3 regions of the Pseudarthrobacter scleromae genome follow, and region 2 is predicted to be linked to each of the others. Evidence: riboswitches for the same ligand, from Rfam matches in the RefSeq annotation. Region 2 holds a riboswitch; each other region holds the start of a gene.
The links. A riboswitch is a leader RNA that binds a small molecule or an ion and turns the genes downstream of it on or off. The one in region 2 is predicted to bind thiamine pyrophosphate.
Positions count from the first base shown of each region.

Region 1: it holds a riboswitch for thiamine pyrophosphate, as region 2 does, so the genes downstream of both, thiC (phosphomethylpyrimidine synthase ThiC) here and IEX33_RS13565 (ECF transporter S component) in region 2, are expected to answer to the same signal.
Region 3: it holds a riboswitch for thiamine pyrophosphate, as region 2 does, so the genes downstream of both, IEX33_RS03395 (FAD-dependent oxidoreductase) here and IEX33_RS13565 (ECF transporter S component) in region 2, are expected to answer to the same signal.

Region 1 covers NZ_BMKV01000001.1:1,028,393-1,034,347, reverse strand. The annotation lists gene IEX33_RS04800 (VOC family protein) at 1-627, opposite strand, end outside; gene IEX33_RS04795 (amidohydrolase family protein) at 728-1,810, opposite strand; TPP riboswitch at 1,888-1,995, shown strand; gene thiC (phosphomethylpyrimidine synthase ThiC) at 1,990-3,813, shown strand; gene IEX33_RS04785 (alpha/beta fold hydrolase) at 3,890-4,621, opposite strand; gene ffh (signal recognition particle protein) at 4,729-5,955, opposite strand, start outside.
Region 2 covers NZ_BMKV01000005.1:57,450-63,404, forward strand. The annotation lists gene IEX33_RS13550 (DUF4383 domain-containing protein) at 1-337, opposite strand, end outside; gene IEX33_RS13555 (hypothetical protein) at 437-646, opposite strand; gene IEX33_RS13560 (heme-degrading domain-containing protein) at 776-1,318, opposite strand; TPP riboswitch at 1,392-1,531, shown strand; gene IEX33_RS13565 (ECF transporter S component) at 1,596-2,219, shown strand; gene IEX33_RS13570 (ABC transporter ATP-binding protein) at 2,219-3,772, shown strand; gene IEX33_RS13575 (energy-coupling factor transporter transmembrane component T family protein) at 3,769-4,569, shown strand; gene IEX33_RS13580 (glycoside hydrolase family 25 domain-containing protein) at 4,583-5,476, opposite strand; gene IEX33_RS13585 (UDP-N-acetylglucosamine 1-carboxyvinyltransferase) at 5,655-5,955, shown strand, end outside.
Region 3 covers NZ_BMKV01000001.1:708,982-714,936, forward strand. The annotation lists gene IEX33_RS03385 (RNB domain-containing ribonuclease) at 1-1,175, opposite strand, end outside; gene thiE (thiamine phosphate synthase) at 1,252-2,001, opposite strand; TPP riboswitch at 2,029-2,146, shown strand; gene IEX33_RS03395 (FAD-dependent oxidoreductase) at 2,142-3,497, shown strand; gene thiS (sulfur carrier protein ThiS) at 3,494-3,730, shown strand; gene IEX33_RS03405 (thiazole synthase) at 3,736-4,548, shown strand; gene IEX33_RS03410 (4a-hydroxytetrahydrobiopterin dehydratase) at 4,591-4,929, shown strand; gene IEX33_RS03415 (hypothetical protein) at 5,091-5,393, opposite strand; gene IEX33_RS03420 (DUF3107 domain-containing protein) at 5,431-5,655, opposite strand; gene IEX33_RS03425 (TetR/AcrR family transcriptional regulator) at 5,704-5,955, opposite strand, start outside.

The DNA of each region.
Region 1 (5,955 bases), on a different contig from region 2:
TCCGTGCCAGCCGGCGGTCTTCTCGAAGCCGAGGGTCCCCACGTAGAAGTCGCGGGCCGTCTGGACGTCGCCCACCTGGAGGTGCACGTGGCCGACGCCCGCCACGGACCCGAGCTGGCGCTCCAGGGAATTTTCCGTCAGGTGCTGCTCGAGGTACCGCTGCGGCGGGAGGGCCAGGCTGTCCATCACCACGTCAGTGCCGTTCCAGGACCAGTTGCTGCGCGGCCTGTCCCAGTAGAGCTCGATGCCGTTGCCCTCGGGGTCGTTGAAGTAGAAGGCTTCGCTGACAAGGTGGTCGGCGCTGCCGGTGAACGAGCGCGGTTCGAACCGGGCGGCGGTGGCGATGGTGGCGGCCAGGTCTGCCTGGTTCTCAAACAGCAGCGCAGTGTGGAACAGGCCGGCCTCTCCCCTGCCCGGAAGGTTCAGCCCGGGCGCGGGAGCCAGGTGCACAAGCGGCTTCTGCAGCCGGCCGAGGTAGATTCCGCCGTCCTGCTCGGCAATGACCTCCAGGCCGAGGGCGCGCTGGTAGTAATCGGTCATCACCTCCATGTCGCCCACCTTGAGCATCACGGTGCCCATGGCGAGGTCGGCAGGCAGAAGGTCCTGGCTTGCGGCTTGTGCAGTCATTGATAACTCCCGGTGCTGTGGGCCTTCCGGTCGGCAGCCCTTACACTCTTAAAATTACTTGAAGCTTCAATTTATTCCAAGTCCCGGGCCGGATATCTTTTCAGCGGATGACCCGACCGCCCAGGACAACGTGCGCCAGGCCATGGACCGCCTCCGGTACCTTCCGCGGGTCTTCCCGGCACACGACAACATCTGCCCGCGCCCCTTCTTCCAGGCCGTCCGCGCCCAGCCACTCCCGCGCACTCCAGCACGCGGCGTCCAGGGCAGACGCCATGGGCAGGCCCGCAGCATGGAGGGCCAGGATCTCGTCGGCGATCCTGCCGTGCCTGATCACGCTGCCGGCGTCGGTCCCGGCGTAGATCCGCACGCCTGCCTCGAACGCCTCAAGCACCCGTTCCTTCCGCCGTTCCCACAGTGAACGCATGTGCGCCGCATACCGCGGAAACTTGGGCGCCGCCTGGGCAGCAATGTCCGGGAACGTGGCGATGTTGACCAGGGTGGGCACAATGGGCACCTTCTGCTCCACGAACCTGGGCAGGTGCCTCGGCAGGAGGCCGGTGGCGTGCTCGACGCAGTCGATGCCGGCGTCCAGCACGTCATCGAGCGTCTCTTCCGCGAAGCAGTGGGCGGTAACGCGTGCGCCTTCGTCATGGGCGGCCAAGACGGCATCGCGGACGACGGCGGCAGGGAACGACGGCGCGAGGTCGCCGGCGTCGCGGTCAATCCAGTCCCCCACGAGCTTGACCCATCCGTCGCCTTCCCTGGCCTGTTTACGGACAGCTTCCACCAGGCCCTCCGGTTCGACTTCCTCAGCGAAACCCCGCAGGTACCGGCGCGTGCGCGCAACGTGGCGTCCGGCGCGGATCAGCACCGGGACGTCTTTTCTGTCCTGCAGCCACCGCGTGTCAGCAGGGGAACCTGCGTCACGGATCAACAGTGTGCCGGCCATCAGGTCCGTCCGCGCCTGCTCTTCGGCGGTCGGAGCATCCACCGCCCCTCCCACGCCGAGCCCGATGTGGCAGTGGGCATCCACGAAGCCCGGCAGCACCCATCCCGCCAGGATCCGGTCCGGGGCCTTTGCCGGCCGGCGGAACGTCAGGCGCCCGTCAACAGACCACAGTCCGCGCTGTCCACTCCCGGGTCCGGTCAGGACCGTCCCCGTGAACTCGATGATTTCTGCCATGTGCACCTCTTTCCTGCCCGGTCAGGCTAGCACCGGCAATGTGACAAGCTCCGAAAGAAAGGCTGTGGTAGCTTTCATCTTGACCACACGGGTGCCCCTGCAGGGGCTGAGATCGGGCTGACGCAGCCTGCGACCGTCGAACCTGTCCGGGTAATGCCGGCGAAGGAAGTGAGTATTCCTTGAATACACCAAATCAGCAGCTGAACCCTGCCCGCAACACCCCGGGTGCCACCACTGACGGGAACCCGCCCCCGGTGACGCAATCCCTGAAATCCCATTCCCTGGCCTACCTCGAGGACGCCGGGACCGGTATCCGTGTTCCCGTGACGGAAATCGCGTTGGAGCCGTCCCCCAACGGCGTTCCGAACCAGCCGTTCCGGACTTACCGGACGGCCGGTCCGGGGAGCGACCCCGTTCAGGGTCTTCCTCCTTTCCGCAAGGATTGGATCGAGGCGCGGGCAGACACGGAAGCGTACAGCGGCAGGGAGAGGAACCTGCTCGACGACGGCCGCTCGGCCGTGCGCCGCGGCGCCGCCAGCGCGGAGTGGAAGGGAGCGCCTCCCGTGCCCCGCCGCGCCGTCGAGGGACGGACCGTGACACAGATGCACTACGCACGGCAGGGCGTCATAACCCCGGAAATGCGCTTCGTGGCGCTGCGGGAAAACTGCGATGTTGAACTGGTCCGGAGCGAACTCGCCGCAGGACGGGCCATCATTCCCAACAACATCAACCACCCCGAATCCGAGCCGATGATCATCGGCAAGGCCTTCCTGGTGAAGATCAACGCCAACATCGGCAACTCTGCAGTGACCAGTTCAATCGCCGAAGAGGTGGACAAGCTGCAGTGGGCAACCCGGTGGGGCGCCGACACCGTCATGGATCTCTCCACCGGCGAGGACATCCACACCACCCGGGAATGGATCATCCGCAACTCGCCTGTCCCGATCGGCACCGTCCCCATCTACCAGGCCCTGGAGAAAGTCAACGGCGAGGCCAACGCCCTGACCTGGGAGATCTTCCGCGACACCGTCATCGAACAGTGCGAACAGGGCGTGGACTACATGACCATCCACGCCGGCGTGCTGCTCCGGTACGTTCCCCTGACCGCCAACCGCGTCACCGGCATTGTGTCCCGCGGCGGATCAATCATGGCGGGGTGGTGCCTGGCGCACCACCGGGAGAACTTCCTCTACACGCACTTCGACGAGCTCTGCGGGATCTTCGCGCGGTACGACGTCGCGTTTTCCCTGGGCGACGGCCTGCGGCCGGGCGCGACGGCGGATGCCAACGACGCCGCGCAGTTTGCCGAGCTGGACACCCTCGCCGAGCTCACGCAGCGTGCCTGGGAGTACGACGTCCAGGTGATGGTGGAGGGTCCTGGACACGTTCCGTTCCACCTGGTCAGGGAGAACGTTGAACGGCAGCAGGAGCTGTGCAAGGGCGCACCGTTCTACACGCTGGGCCCGCTGGTGACCGACGTTGCCCCGGGCTATGACCACATCACCTCCGCCATTGGAGCCACGGAAATTGCCCGCTACGGCACGGCGATGCTGTGCTACGTCACGCCCAAGGAACACCTGGGGCTGCCCAACAAGGACGACGTCAAGACAGGGGTGATCACGTACAAGATCGCTGCCCATGCGGCAGACCTTGCCAAAGGCCACCCGGGCGCCCACGAACGTGATGACGCACTGTCCAAGGCACGCTTCGAGTTCCGCTGGCGTGACCAGTTTGCGTTGTCGCTGGACCCGGAGACGGCCGAGGCCTTCCACGACGAGACCCTCCCGGCCGAACCGGCCAAGACGGCACACTTCTGCTCCATGTGCGGGCCCAAGTTTTGCTCCATGCGGATCAGCCAGGACATCCGGGACGAATACGGATCCGCGGAGGCACAGGCAGCCCTTGCTGAAGCGGCAGCCGGCATGCGGGGCAAGAGCGAAGAATTCCTGGCTGCCGGCGGGAAAGTTTATCTGCCGGAGCTGAGCGTTCCGCCGGGGCGGTAGGAGCCTGCAGGTTCCGTCCGGCTGGTCATTGGGGGCCGGCCGGACGGGCTCCTGTGGAGGGCAGGTTCGGGCGGGATCAGGAGGCGCGTGCCTCCACGCGGCCTGAGTCGCTGATGAACGAACGGATGATGCGGTCCCCTTCCGGGGAGTCGTGGGGCCGGTGGCCGCCGGCGGCCGTGCGGTGAACCGCCCCGGTCTCACGGAGGTAGCCGGCGATCTCCTCGTAGAGCGGCTCCCAGCCGCCGGTCAGGACGAGCGTGGGCACGCCGGGAACGATATGCAGCGGGGCTTCCCAGGACGGCGCCTGCAGCCGCAGCCGCCTGGCAGAACGCTTCTCCTCGGCAGTCACCGGCTGCTGCAGGTCGGTGGCATAGACCCTGCGGACGAACTCGCGCTGGAAATCCTCGTCACTGAGTTGATGCCGGGCGTTGAACAGGGGCTGCATCAGCCCGATGTGCGCCGCCGTGGCCGGCAGTTCAGCGGTCAGGGACAGGCAGGCCGGCTCCACCAGGGTCAGCGAGTACACAAGGTCCGGACGTTCGACGGCGGCCATCATGGCGGAGATGGCTCCTTGCGCATGCGCCACGACGTGCCCGCCGGCGGTGCCCCGGCCGTCGTCCCCAAGGGATTCCAGCAGGATGCGCGTGTCCTCCGCGAACGAGGACGCAGTGGGTTCGGCAACGGGATCGAAGCCGTGGCGGCGCAGGAACAGGGCATCGTAGGACAGGGCTATCCCGTGCTGGCGGGGCCAGGCTGCGGCGCCGAAGCTGCCCGCGCCGTGCGCGAACACTACCCTCTGCTTGAACATGACCCAACCCTATTCCACGGCACCGGTATCCCAACCAAGTAGCGCCAAGTGTCGTTATGAACGGTCAAAACGACACCTGGCGCTACCTAGCTGGGAGAGGGGGATGGCTACTTGCCGAGGAACTTGTCGAAGCCCTTGGGCAGGTTCAGCTGGGAGGGATCGAAGTCGCCCGCCTGCTGGCCAAAAGCTGCGCCGGTGGGCAGCGCCTTGGCGGCGTTCGCCCGGCGGGCCTCGGCGTCCTTGCGCTCCTGCGCGGCTTTGGCCGGGTTGCCGGATTTGGCCTTCTTCTTGGGCGCGTTCTTGGCGTTCTTCCGGGCACCGCCGCCGGCCCCCGGCATCCCGGGCATCCCTGGCATGCCCGGCATCCCGCCCTGGGCCATCTTCTTCATCATCTTCTGGGCCTGCGCGAAGCGCTCCAGCAGGCCGTTGACCTCGGAAACGTGGACGCCGGAACCGCGGGCGATGCGGGCACGGCGGGAGCCGTTGATGATCTTGGGGGCCACGCGCTCATGCGGCGTCATGGACCTGACGATGGCCTCCACGCGGTCGATCTCGCGCTCGTCGAACTGCTCCAGCTGCTGGCGGATGTTCTGGGCACCCGGCATCATCATGAGCATTTTCTTCATGGAGCCCATGTTGCGGATCTGCTGCATCTGGGCCAGGAAGTCGTCAAGGGTGAAGTCCTCCTGGTCGGCGAACTTCTTCGCCATCCGGGCGGCTTCGTCCTTGTCCCAGGACTTCTCGGCCTGCTCGATCAGGGTGAGGACGTCACCCATGTCCAGGATGCGCGAGGCCATCCGGTCCGGGTGGAAAAGCTCAAAGTCGTCCAGGCCCTCGCCGGTGGACGCAAACATCACCGGCTTGCCCGTGACTGACGCGACGGAAAGGGCGGCACCGCCGCGGGCGTCGCCGTCGAGCTTGGACAGCACGATGCCGGTGAAGTTGACGCCTTCGTCGAAAGCGAGCGCCGTGTTCACGGCGTCCTGGCCGATCATCGAGTCGATGACGAACAGGACCTCGTTGGGCACGATGGCGCGGCGGATCTGGCGCGCCTGCTCCATCATGTCGGCATCGACGCCCAGCCGGCCGGCGGTGTCCACGATGACGACGTCGTGGAGTTTCTGGCGTGCTTCCTCCACACCGGCGCGGGCAACCTCAACTGGGTCCCCGGCAGGGTGTTCGAGCTCGGTGTAGGTGGCGCCGGGGTGCGGTGCGAAGACGGGCACCTTGGCGCGCTGGCCCACGATCTGCAACTGCGTCACGGCGTTGGGGCGCTGGAGGTCACAGGCCACGAGCATCGGGCTGTGGCCCTGTGCCTTCAGCCACTTGGACAG
Region 2 (5,955 bases):
CCGGAGTGGTGTCACCGACCAGGAGGCCGTACAGCCAGAGGATTAGGTAGATGACGCCTCCGTAGATGAGGAAGTTCCGTGCCTGCGGGTGCGAGCGCGACATGAGGACGCCGGTAAGTCCAAAGAGCAGGTGCACGGCGTTGTGGAGGACGGACACCTGGAAGATCCCGAGCAGCAGCGCTCCTGATCCGTGCCCGGCCAGGTGGAGCGCGTCATAGTGTGAGGTGACGCCGGGAATGAATCCCAGGATGCCGGCCAGGCAGAACACGGCGCCCGTTGCGAGCGCAGCCTTCTGCAGGCCTGTTCGGGCGCCTACCCGGCGGATGCTGGCTGACATGTGCTGTACTCCTCAAACCCTGGAGACAACATAGTAAGCATGATTACTAAATAATTGCTAAGCAGGCTTTGTATTCTGCCGGTGTTTGTGCGCCGGCCACTAGCCTTCCGGGCCGGCCCATGAGTAGGGGTTTGTGTACGGACCTCCGCGGCGGCCGTGGTCGTAGCCTTGCTGCCAGGACTTCCCGACGGCGGACACCAGTTCCGCCAGCAGGGAATAGTAGGGGTGGTCCGGGCCGATGAAAATCATCTCGTCCCAGGCTTTGTCCAGCGCCGCCCGGACCTGGTTCTCGGTTGCTGGACCGGTCACGACGCCCTCCTGGATTGATCACCCGCCACTGCGCTCGAATGTACTCCCGGCCTTGCAGGGGTGTCCATGCCAGGAAAAACCTGTCATCCCTGGCCGGCAGGGCGCCGCGCGGTGCAGGCTTTCAGGGCGTCACTCCGCGCCAGCCGACCGGAGGATGTCGCGGAGTGCCTCGACCACCAGGTCATGGTCCTGCACCTGCGGCAATCCGGACACGGTGACGGTTGCTACGGCGCCCACCCCGGTGACGTACACGGGGAAAGAGCCGCCGTGCGCGGCGTAGAGGGCCTGGTCGAACCAGGCGTTGTCTTCAATACGTCCGCCGCCGCGCCGGGCGCGCAGCCCCACCAGCAGGGAAGGAACCTCGTACCGGGCGGCGGTCCGCTTCTTTGCCCGGATCCAGTGCCCGTTGTCCGGCGTTGCCCCCGGCAGGGCCACGTGGAAGAGGACCTGCTCGCCCTTGGTGATGTCGATGGCGATGGGGAGCCCGCGCTCCTTGCCCAGCTCCACCAGGAGCAGTCCCAAGTTCAGGGAGTCGTCCAGGGAGAAGCCGGGAAATTGGAGCTCCCGGATCTCCGCCTCGATCCGGGCGATCAAGGCTTCAAGGGATCCCTCCGGCTGGGCATCGCGGGAATCCGGATCGTACTCGGTCACATCTGGTGGATTCGCAGTCATGGCCCACAATCTACCCCTCCCTGCGGTAAACTGGACCACGCCCAACAGGGCGGATATTTCACCAAACAGAATCATTCAACGACAGGGGAGCGCCGCCGTCGGCATCACTGGCCATGCCAGGGACCGCAGGTGGGCGCTGAGAGTGCGGACAGCCGCAGACCCTCGAACCTGATCCGGTTAGTACCGGCGCAAGGGAGTCGAGTTCTCGAAGTGCGCGCAGCGGCAGCAGTGCCGGTAGCCGCGTCCACTTTCCCCTCCTGTTCCTCAGGAGGATCACATGGCAACAACAGCAGTCAAGAAGCCCGCCCGCAAGTCCTGGCGCGTCGTGGACATCGTGGTGGCGGCCCTTATTGCCGTTGCCGGCGGCGTCATTTTTTGGGCCTGGTCCCAGGGGGCGGCCGCAGTCTCGGGACCCATGAACGCCGTCTACCCGCCCCTGACCGGCCTGATCGCCGGCGGCTGGATGATCCCGGCCGTCCTGGGCATGCTCATCATCCGCAAGCCAGGCGCCGCGCTCTTCTGCGAGACGGTGGCCGCCACAGGTGAACTGTTCATGGGCTCCCAGTACGGGGCGTCCGTTCTGTTCTCAGGATTCGTCCAGGGCCTGGGTGCCGAGATCATCTTCGCCATCTTCGTGTACCGGAAGTTCAACCTGCCCGTGGCACTGCTTGCCGGCGCCGCCGCCGGCCTTTTCTGCGGCCTGAACGACTCCTTCGCGCCGTGGGGCTGGAACATCGCCTACGCCGCCGGCGACAAGCTGGCCTACATCATCTTCACCGCCATCTCCGGCGCCATCATCGCCGGAGCACTGTCCTGGATGGCCACCCGCGGCCTGGCCAGGACAGGGGTCCTGAGCTCCTTTGCATCACGCAAGGCGGCAACGGAGCCCGTCTTCTCCTGATGGGCGCCCCTTCGCGGCACGAGGCATCCGTCGCGGTGCGTCCGGCTGCCGTCACAGCCCGCGGCTGGGGCTGGCGCCATGCGGGGCGCGCCAAGCCGGCCGTCCGTGGCCTCGACCTGGAGATCCGCCCGGGGGAGCGCGTGCTCCTCCTGGGGCCATCCGGCGCGGGCAAGTCCACGCTCCTGCATGCCCTGGCAGGGGTACTGGGGGACATAGACGACGGCGGCGACGCCAGCGAGTCCGACGAGACGGGTTCGCTGCTGGTTGACGGTGCCGTGCCCCGCGAGCAGCGCGGCCGGGCCGGACTGATGCAGCAGGACCCGGAGACGCAGGTTGTCCTCTCCCGCGTTGGCGACGACGTCGCCTTCGGCGCCGAGAACCTCGCCGTGCCCCGCGAAGCCATCTGGGCCCGCATGCACGAGGCGCTGGACGACGTCGGACTTTCCCACCTGCCGCTGGACCACCCGACGTCGGCCCTGTCCGGCGGGCAAAAACAGCGCTTGGCGCTGGCAGGAATCCTCGCCATGCGGCCTGGCCTGATTCTGCTCGACGAGCCCACGGCGAACCTGGACCCTGCCGGTGTGCTGGAAGTCCGCGACGCCGTGGGCCGCTGCCTGGACAAAACCGGTGCCACGCTGGTTGTGGTGGAGCACCGGGTGTCCGTGTGGAAGGACCTGGTGGACCGAATCGTGGTGCTGCAGCCGGGCAGCGCCACTGATGATGCCGTGCTGCTTGACGGTCCTCCGGACCGGGTGCTCGCGGACGCGCGGACCATGCTGGCGGCGGCCGGTGTGTGGGTGCCCGGGTATGTTCCTGAGACGCGTGCAAGGTCGGGCAACCCGGCTGCCGGCTCCGGCGGCCTCCTGCTGGCGGCCGAACACCTTGCGGTTTCCCGGGAACGTCCGCGCCGCAGCGGCTTTCGGAAGGTGCCCCCAGCGCCCGTCCAGCACGATATTTCCGCGCAGGTCCGGGCAGGGCAGGCGCTGGCCATCACAGGCGCCAACGGCGCGGGCAAGTCAACGTTTGCGCTGACCCTTGCGGGACTCCTGGAGCCCGTGGCTGGAAAGGTGTCCGCCACCCTGGACCTCAGCCGTGGCGCCGGGATAGACCCTTATAAGTGGAAAGCCGAGCAGCTCATCGAGCGGATTGGCACCGTGTTCCAGGAGCCAGAGCACCAGTTCGTCACCGGGAAGGTGCTGGACGAACTCCTGTTCGGTCCGCGGCACCTGGGGCACGGTGAGGAGCGCGTGGACGAGCTGCTGGAGCGGTTGCGGCTGACCCACCTCGTGGACGCGAACCCCTATACGCTGTCCGGCGGCGAGAAGCGGCGCCTCTCCGTGGCCACGGTCCTGGCGGCACATCCCCGCGTGCTCGTGCTGGACGAGCCGACGTTCGGCCAGGACGCCAACACCTGGGCGGAGCTGGCCTCGTTCCTGTCCGAGCTCCTGGATGGCGGCACCGCCGTGGTGTCCGTGACGCACGACGCCGAGTTCACCGCCGCGCTGGGTGGAACCGAGCTGCGGATGGCTGCCGGGGAACCGGTGGCGCCATGAGGCAGGAACTGAACCTGCGGGGCAACCAGGCCCTGCTGACCCGCGCCAATCCCCTGAGCAAGTTCGCCGCCGTCTTCCTCATCACGGCAGTGCTGGCGCTTTCGATCGACTGGGTTTCCGCGTCGGTGGCGCTGGCCTTCGAATTCCTGCTGTTCCCGCTCGCAGGCCTGACGCTGACGCTGCTGTGGCAACGCGGCTGGCCGCTGATCCTCGCAGCGGCCGTGGGGGGCTGGAGTACCTCAATCCTGGCTCCGGACAGCGGAAGGACGCTGATCGACGTCGGCATCTGGACCATGAGCGAAGGCTCGCTGGAACTGGGGATCGGCTTCATGCTGCGCGGGCTGGCCATCGCCCTTCCGGCGGTGCTGCTCATGAGCTGCACCGACCCCACGGACCTGGCCGATGCCCTGGCACAGAAGGCCCGCCTGCCGCACCGCTTTGTGCTGGGGACCCTTGCCGCCATGAGGCTGGTGGGCCTGATGGCGGAAGAGTGGCAGACCATCGGCATGGCGCGCAGGGCCCGGGGCGTGGGTTCGCGCGGCAACGCCGTGCAGCGGTTGAAAGCGACGCTGGGGCAGAGCTTCGGGCTCCTGGTGCAGGCAATCCGCCGGGCGTCACGGCTGGCAGTGACCATGGAAGCGCGCGGTTTCGGCGGCGGACGCCGGACGTGGGCGCGCGAATCCACCTTCAGCGCGCTGGATGCCTGGGTGCTTGCCGGGGGCGTCGTGATGGCGGGAACAGCGGTGGTTGCAGCAGTGTCCTTGGGGACATGGAACATGGTGTGGCTGGGAAGCTGATACCTGGGCCGGCCTAGGGGCAGGCATAGTTGTAGTCGAAACCCTTGGACACGAACTGGGCCAGCACCACCCTGCCGCCGCCCGTCAGCGGCTCCTGTGAACAGGAGCTCGCCGCCCCGGAGGCGTTGAGGGACCCGGCCAGCCAGCTGGGAAGCGAATAAAGGTTGCTCGAGCTGCTGACTCTTCCGACAATCCGGTCCCACTGCTGGCCGGTAGAGTAGATCCCCACCTCGGCTCCGATGCTGTGGAAGAAATCAGTCATGCCTTCGAGGACGGTCCGGTTGGCATCCTTGTCGGTGCGGGACCAGCTGTTCTCCGTCTCAACGTCCAGCCACCAGAAGTACGAGGAGGGGTTGCTGATCCCGCGGAAGTACGCGTCGTCGTACGCCTTGGCGAAGCCGTACATATAAGCGCAGGCCTTGCCGTAGTCCCCGGCCTTGCAGGGGCCGTAAGGGTTGTGGACTTCCTTGCCGGGCGGGTACTCGTCGTTTTCCGGCCACCAGGAGCCGGCGGCGCCGGGATTGGCGGTGTTGACGTACAGGGAGACTGTGGGCTGGCCGGGATGGCCAGCGGAATCTTCCGCCCACCTGAGCTGCTCGGACAGGCAGGGATTCGTGGTGTTGGCCAGGCCATTGTTGACGCCCACAATGGCAAACGCCTGTTCCGAGGGAAAATCTCCGTTGCACTGCGGCCACGAGATGTCGTTACCCAGAAATGACTGCTGCCCCTCCCCGGGTGAGGGAACGGCGTAGGCGGGGGCGCCGGTGACCAGGAGCAGCGCGGCAAGAAGCAGGCCGAACATTCCCGGCACGGCCCGTGGGTTTCCGGCGGGCAGTACCCGGTGTGACTGCGCCCTGCCCCGCTTTGTGGTGCTTGGCGGCGCCTCGCTGGCTGGTATGCGGCGCATGCTGCCTCCGTTGCCGCTGGACGAAGAGGTCCTCATCCAGTGTCCCGCCGTTGGCACGAAGAGGTCAAGGTGCCTCGATTACCGGTTATATCGCATGGGATGGGTAACGAATCGTTATATCGGCCCGCTAGGGAGGTCGGCCACTGTCGAATAGCTCATCTGTGATATAAATTTGATTATGACGCAGGAAACCGCCGAACACGTTGCCGCCATGTTGAGGGACGCCCGCAGTGAGAAGGGCTGGACCCAGGGCCAGCTGGCTTCCGAGCTGGGTACGAGCCAAAGCGCCGTTGCCCGGATGGAGCAGGGCAAGCAAAACCTGAGCCTCAGAATGATCCAGCGCCTTGAAGCGATCTTTGGCAGGAGCATCGTGAACGTGGGCAAGCCGCAGATGACGCACCTGCGGGTTGAGGGCGGACACACCCTTTCGGGTTCTGTGGACGTCAACAGCAGCAAGAACGCCGGAGTGGCACTGCTCT
Region 3 (5,955 bases), on a different contig from region 2:
GAGCTGGCCATGATCTCGGGAAGCGACGGCAGCGCCTCACGGACCCAGCCGGGCACCTCGCCGCCGTTGCACAGGGCCTCGCAGGTCACCAGGACAAAGCGGTCCACCAGGCGGCGCAGCGGTGCGGTGGTGTGGGCGTAGGCGGCCCCGATGGCTGACTGCACGGCGTCCTCAGGGACCGTGCCGTCGAACGCCGTATACGCCGCACCGCGGAAGAGCATTCCCGCTGAGTGCATGATGGCCAGCTGGCGGGGATCGGTGGGATCCAGGCTGCGGAGGTATTCGCCGTAGCTGACCTCACCGTCCCAGGGCTTCCCAAGTGCCTCCGTCTGGAGCCGGAAATGGTGCAGGGAACGCTCGTCCGGTGAGGGCATGGTGCGGAGGATGCCCACTTTGCCGGCCAGCATGAGCTGCGCCGCCGCCATTCCCGTCATGAGCGAGATCTGGGCGTTCCAGTCCTCCACCGGAAGCTGCGGGGCCGCGGCAATCCGGTAGCCGCCGTCGGGAAGCTGGACAATCTCCTGGTCCGGCATGTTCAGGCTGGCACCCTCCCTGGCACGCTCCAGCTCCACGCGCTTGAGCCCCACCTCTTTGAGGAGGACCAGGACGTCTGAAGGGCTGCCGCCGTCCAGTTCCGCCTGGGCACCCTTGTAGCTGAGCTTGGCGCGGCTGCGCATCCGAGCCCGCCTGACCGTCACGGTTGTGACCTCGGCGCGGGCATCAAGGCGGAAGTCCCACACGAACGCGGAACAGTCCTGCCCCGGCAGGAGGCTTCCGGCGCCCTCGCTGATGACCTCCGGGTGCAGCGGAATGCGGCCGTCCGGGGTGTAGAAAGTCTGGCCGCGGCGCCGCGTCTCGGCATCCAGGGGACCGCCGGGAGCCACGAATGAGGGCACGTCGGCGATGGCGTAGAGCACGCGGTAGCTGCTGCCGTCCCGTTCAATGTGGAGCGCCTGGTCAAGGTCCGTGGACGACGCCGGATCGATGGTGATGAAGTCGATGCCCGTCAGGTCATGGGACGGCAGCTGCAGTGCCGACACCGCGGCCTCGGCGTCCTCCACGGCATCTTCCGGGTAGTCGCCCGGCAGCTCAAGCTCCGTCCGCAGGGCGCTGAGTGCAGCCTCGAGGGCGTTGGTGTGCTCGTGGACACTGGGGGCCAGCCGATGATGTGACACGAAAATCAGCGTAGCCCGAATTCCGCGAATAGTGCAGGGAACCGCCCGCGGGATGCGCCGCAGATCCGGCGCCGCGTCACGGGCGGGCGGCGTCCAGCGCGTCGAGCAGCGATGCGGCTGCGGCTGCCGGATCGTCGGCTTCCGTAATGGCCCGGACCACCACGATCCTGCTGGCCCCGGCTTCCACCACCTGTTCCACGTTGCCGTGGTCTATCCCGCCGATCGCGAACCAGGGCACGCCGCCGTCGGACTGTCCCTGCCCCTGCGCCGCTGAAGCGGCGGCCGCATACGTCACCAGGTCCAGGCCGACGGCGGCGCGGCCGGGTTTGGTGGGTGTTGCCCACAGCGGGCCCACGCAGAAGTAGTCGAGCGCCGCCGGGCCGGCGGCCGCGGCCAGGGCGGCATCCACCTGTTCAGGGCTGTGGCTGGACAGGCCGATGGCGGCGTTCCCGTTCAGCAGCGTCCGGGCTGCCTTGAGGGGAAGGTCTTTCTGCCCGATGTGGAACACCGGCGCTCCTGACAGCACGGCAATGTCGGCGCGGTCGTTGACTGCCCATAGCCTGCCGTGGCGGACCGCCGCCTCCTTTAGGATCGCTAAAAGTTCCAGCTCCTCGGCGGCTTCGATGGACTTGTCCCGGAGCTGGATGATGTCCACGCCGCCAGCGAATGCGGCATCCACGAACTGTTCGAAGTCGCCCCTGCTGCGGCGCGCGTCCGTGCAGAGGTAAAGGCGCGCACTGTGCAGCCCGGCGCTGCCCTCCGCGTTGATAAAGGCGTCTGTTCCGGACGGACGGGAAGCGGCGGCAGGGGGGTGGGACACATTCATGGGAGCCAGCCTAATTCCTTTACACTGGGCTCGTACTGCGGGAGCCGCGGCAGCTGTCACAAAGCGCCGGGCTGAGAGGGCGTCAGAGCCGACCGCTTGACCTGATCCGGTTAATACCGGCGTAGGGAAGGAGACTACCGATGCCTGACGTGCATGCCGTAAGCGGCCCCCCGTCTTCCGGCTCCACAATCACAACCGACGTTGCGGTGATCGGCGGAGGAGCCATCGGCCACGGCATCGCCTGGGAGGCGAGGCGGTCGGGCCGTTCGGTGGTGGTGATCGACGACGCCCCCGGCTCCGGAGCCAGCTGGGCGGCCGCAGGGATGCTTGCGCCGGTGAGCGAACTGCACTACCAGGAGGAGGACCTCCTGGAACTCATGCTCGAAGCCTCCGCCCGCTGGCCCGGTTTCGCTGCGGACCTCGCTGCGGCCGCGGACTCGAATCCCGGATATCTTACGACGCCGACCCTCGCCGTGGGTGCCGATGCCGCGGACAGGCGGGCGCTGCTGGACCTGCGTGCCGTCCAGCAGGCCAACGGCCTCACGGTTGAACCGCTCACCATCCGCGAGGCCCGGCGCCGCGAGCCCCTCTTGAGTCCGGGCATTGCCTGTGCGCTGGATACGCCGGGGGACCACCAGGTGGACCCCCGGCTGCTGGTGGCCTGCCTCCGCCGGGCCCTGGCGGGGGGTGCCCGCGCGACCGGAAGCGGCGTTGCCCGCGCCGCAGAGGGATTCGCCGTGCCGGACAAGGCAGCCGGCCTGCTCTGGCAGGACGGGGCCGTAGCCGGGGTAGCCCTGGAGGGCGGGGGTACCGTGCTGGCCGGGGAGACGGTGGTGGCCAACGGACTGCACGCCCCGGGACTCACCGGACTGCCAGTGAGCCTGCACCTGCCGCTGCGGCCGGTCCATGGGGACATCCTTCGACTTGCGGTACCGGCGCACCTCAGGCCCCTGGTGACCTCCACCATCCGCGGACTCGTGCGCGGTGTCCCCGTATATATCGTTCCGCGGCAGGACGGAACAGTGGTGATCGGGGCAACCCAGCGTGAGGACGCGTTGGGCAGGGGGGCGGGCTCCAGCGCCGGGGCGGTATCGGCAGGAGGCGTATACCAGCTTCTCCGCGATGCCCAGGTGCTGGTGCCCGCGGTCGCTGAGCTGGAGCTGCTCGAGTGCACGGCCCGCGCCCGGCCCGGCACACCGGACAACGCCCCGCTGCTCGGAAGGGTGCCGCTGCCCGGAGGACCTGAGGACCTGCAGACGGCGTCTGAAATGCCCGGCGCCCAAGGGTCACGCCACGTGCAAGGGCTCATCATTGCCACCGGATTCTTCCGGCACGGCATCCTGCTCACCCCAGCTGCGGCCGCAATCTGCCGCGAACTCATGGACGGCATCGAGGACCCCCGGTGGGCCCCGTTCAACCCCGGCCGGTTTCCCGCTGCTCCCTCCCACCTGGTTGAAGCGGCTGCAACCCCACCCAACACCCAGGAGACAGCATGAATATCACCCTGAACGGAAGCGGCCACACCGTGGCCAACGACGCTTCCATCACCGCGCTCGTCAGCGAGGTCACCGGCCGTCCACTGGCCGCGGACGGCCGGGCCACGGACGGGCGGAAGCTGGGTGTGGCCGTAGCCCGCAACGCCCAGGTGGTGCCCCGGAGCCTGTGGTCCGCCACGGCGCTCGCCGAGGGCGACGACGTCGAACTTGTCACGGCAGTACAGGGAGGCTGACCACCATGACCGGAACCACCATTACCAACAGCCAGCTCTCCGGTGTCCAGGACCCCCTGGTGATCGACGGCGTCCCACTGTCATCCCGGCTCATCATGGGCACCGGCGGCGCGCCCAGCCTGGACGGCCTGGGCGCCGCACTCCTGGCCTCCGGCACCTCACTGACCACCGTGGCCATGCGCCGCTATTCGCCGGATGAGGCGGGTTCGCTGTTCCAGCTGCTGGTGGACCACGGCATCCGGGTCCTGCCCAACACCGCGGGGTGTTTTACTGCGCGTGATGCTGTGCTGACCGCTGAACTCGCACGGGAGGCCCTGGAAACCGACTGGGTGAAGCTTGAGGTCATCGCCGACGAACACACCCTCCTGCCGGACGCCGTGGAGCTCGTGGACGCCACAGAGCAGCTGGTCAACAGGGGATTCAAGGTCTTCGCGTACACCAATGACGACCCCGTGCTGGCCCTGCGGCTGGAGAACCTCGGAGCCACCGCTGTGATGCCGCTTGGCTCGCCCATCGGCACCGGCCTGGGCATCCTCAATCCGCACAACATCGAGCTCATCGTGTCCCGGGCCTCGGTACCGGTGGTGCTTGACGCGGGCATCGGCACGGCCTCCGACGCAGCCCTCGCCATGGAACTGGGCTGCGACGCCGTGCTCCTGGCCACGGCGGTGACCCGGGCGCAGAACCCTGCCCTGATGGGGGAGGCCTTCAAGCACGCCGTCATCGCCGGTAGGCTGGCGAAAGCGGCTGGTCGCATACCCCGCCGTGAACATGCGCTGGCGTCGTCGGCAATGGAGGGCCGGGCCGAGTTCCTGTAGGCCCGCCTTCTGCCGGCCGGCGCCCTGATCCCAGGAGCAGCAGTGGCCGGCAAAGATGCACTTCCCCCGGAACGGATCGACGAAGCCCTGGCTGAACTGCCTGACTGGCGGGCCGGCAACGGCGGGCTGGTCACTGTCTTCAAGATGCCGACGGCGGCTGCCGCACTTGAGCTGATTGCCGCCGTCGGACGCCTGGCTGAGGAACAGAACCACCATCCGGACCTCGACTGGCGTTACAACCGCGTCTTTATCCGTTACACGTCCCACGACGCCGGGGGACAGGTGACCGGCCGGGACCTCGCCGCAGCCGCGGCAGCAAGTGAAGCAGGGGCAGCGGCGGGCGCCAAGGCAGAGCCCGCAAAGTACGTGCAGGGGCATTAGCTGGCTGCACAGCGTTGGTTGCCCCCAGCAGAACAGTCGGGTCGCTGAGCGTCCGCGCCACCAGCCCCTGTGTCCTTAACCGGCGGTGGCCGCCACCCCCAAGGGGATAGCGGCCACTGCCGGTGGGCTTGAAGTGCGCTGCACGAGGTGCCCGGCAAGCCTCAGGCCCGAAGGATTGCCGTGAGCCGTTCTGTATCCTGGCGCGCACGTGAACGGCCCAGGTAGATGGCGGCCGCCGTTGCGGACGCGGCTCCGAGCACGATCGGCAGGACCCAGGGGATCCAGGTGCGTCCCGGCAGGTATCCGAATCCGGCGGCCATCAGGATGATCCATGCCAGGGCTGCCACGGCCACGGAAACCCCGGCGGGCACGCCAGCCCCGTACTTGGCATGCCGCTTGTCGTTTGCCCAGACAATAAAGCCTGCGGCGGCGGCGGCCAGCACAACGATGGTCAGCGAAAGCATGGTCCTCCTTGGGCTACGGGTGGTTCGTCAGCAGGCCCTAGAACTGGCCGAAACCTACGCGCCGTGCCTCTTCGGCCCCGATCTCCACGTAGCCCAGGGCGTTTCCGGGAACAATGATCAGGCGTCCCTTGTCATCCTTCAGGCGGAGTTCGCTGCCCTTGGTGATGGCAGCCTCCACAATCTTGGCTACCGAATCCGCATCCTCGTTTGATTCCAGGACAATTTCGCGGCCGATATTCTGAACGCCGATCTTAATTTCCACAGGGGCCTCCCAGCCATTCACGTTCGTTGGTTATGTATTATTTGTAGTCTAGGACTCTTTGGGGAAGCGAGAGATTCCGCGCCAAGCTAAACGGTAGATGAGGTCGCTGGCAACATCGAGGTCCAGGTTGCCGTCCGTTTCAAGCCAGTAGCGAGCACTGACCTGCGCCATTCCAGCGAGTCCCCGGCCCAGGAGCTGCGCCTCCAGATGGGGGAGCTTGGTGTCCTCGGCAATGACGCGCGCGATGGCGTCGGCAAACGTCCTGTTGAAGGTTTCCAGCCGTGCGCTGACGTCCGGGTC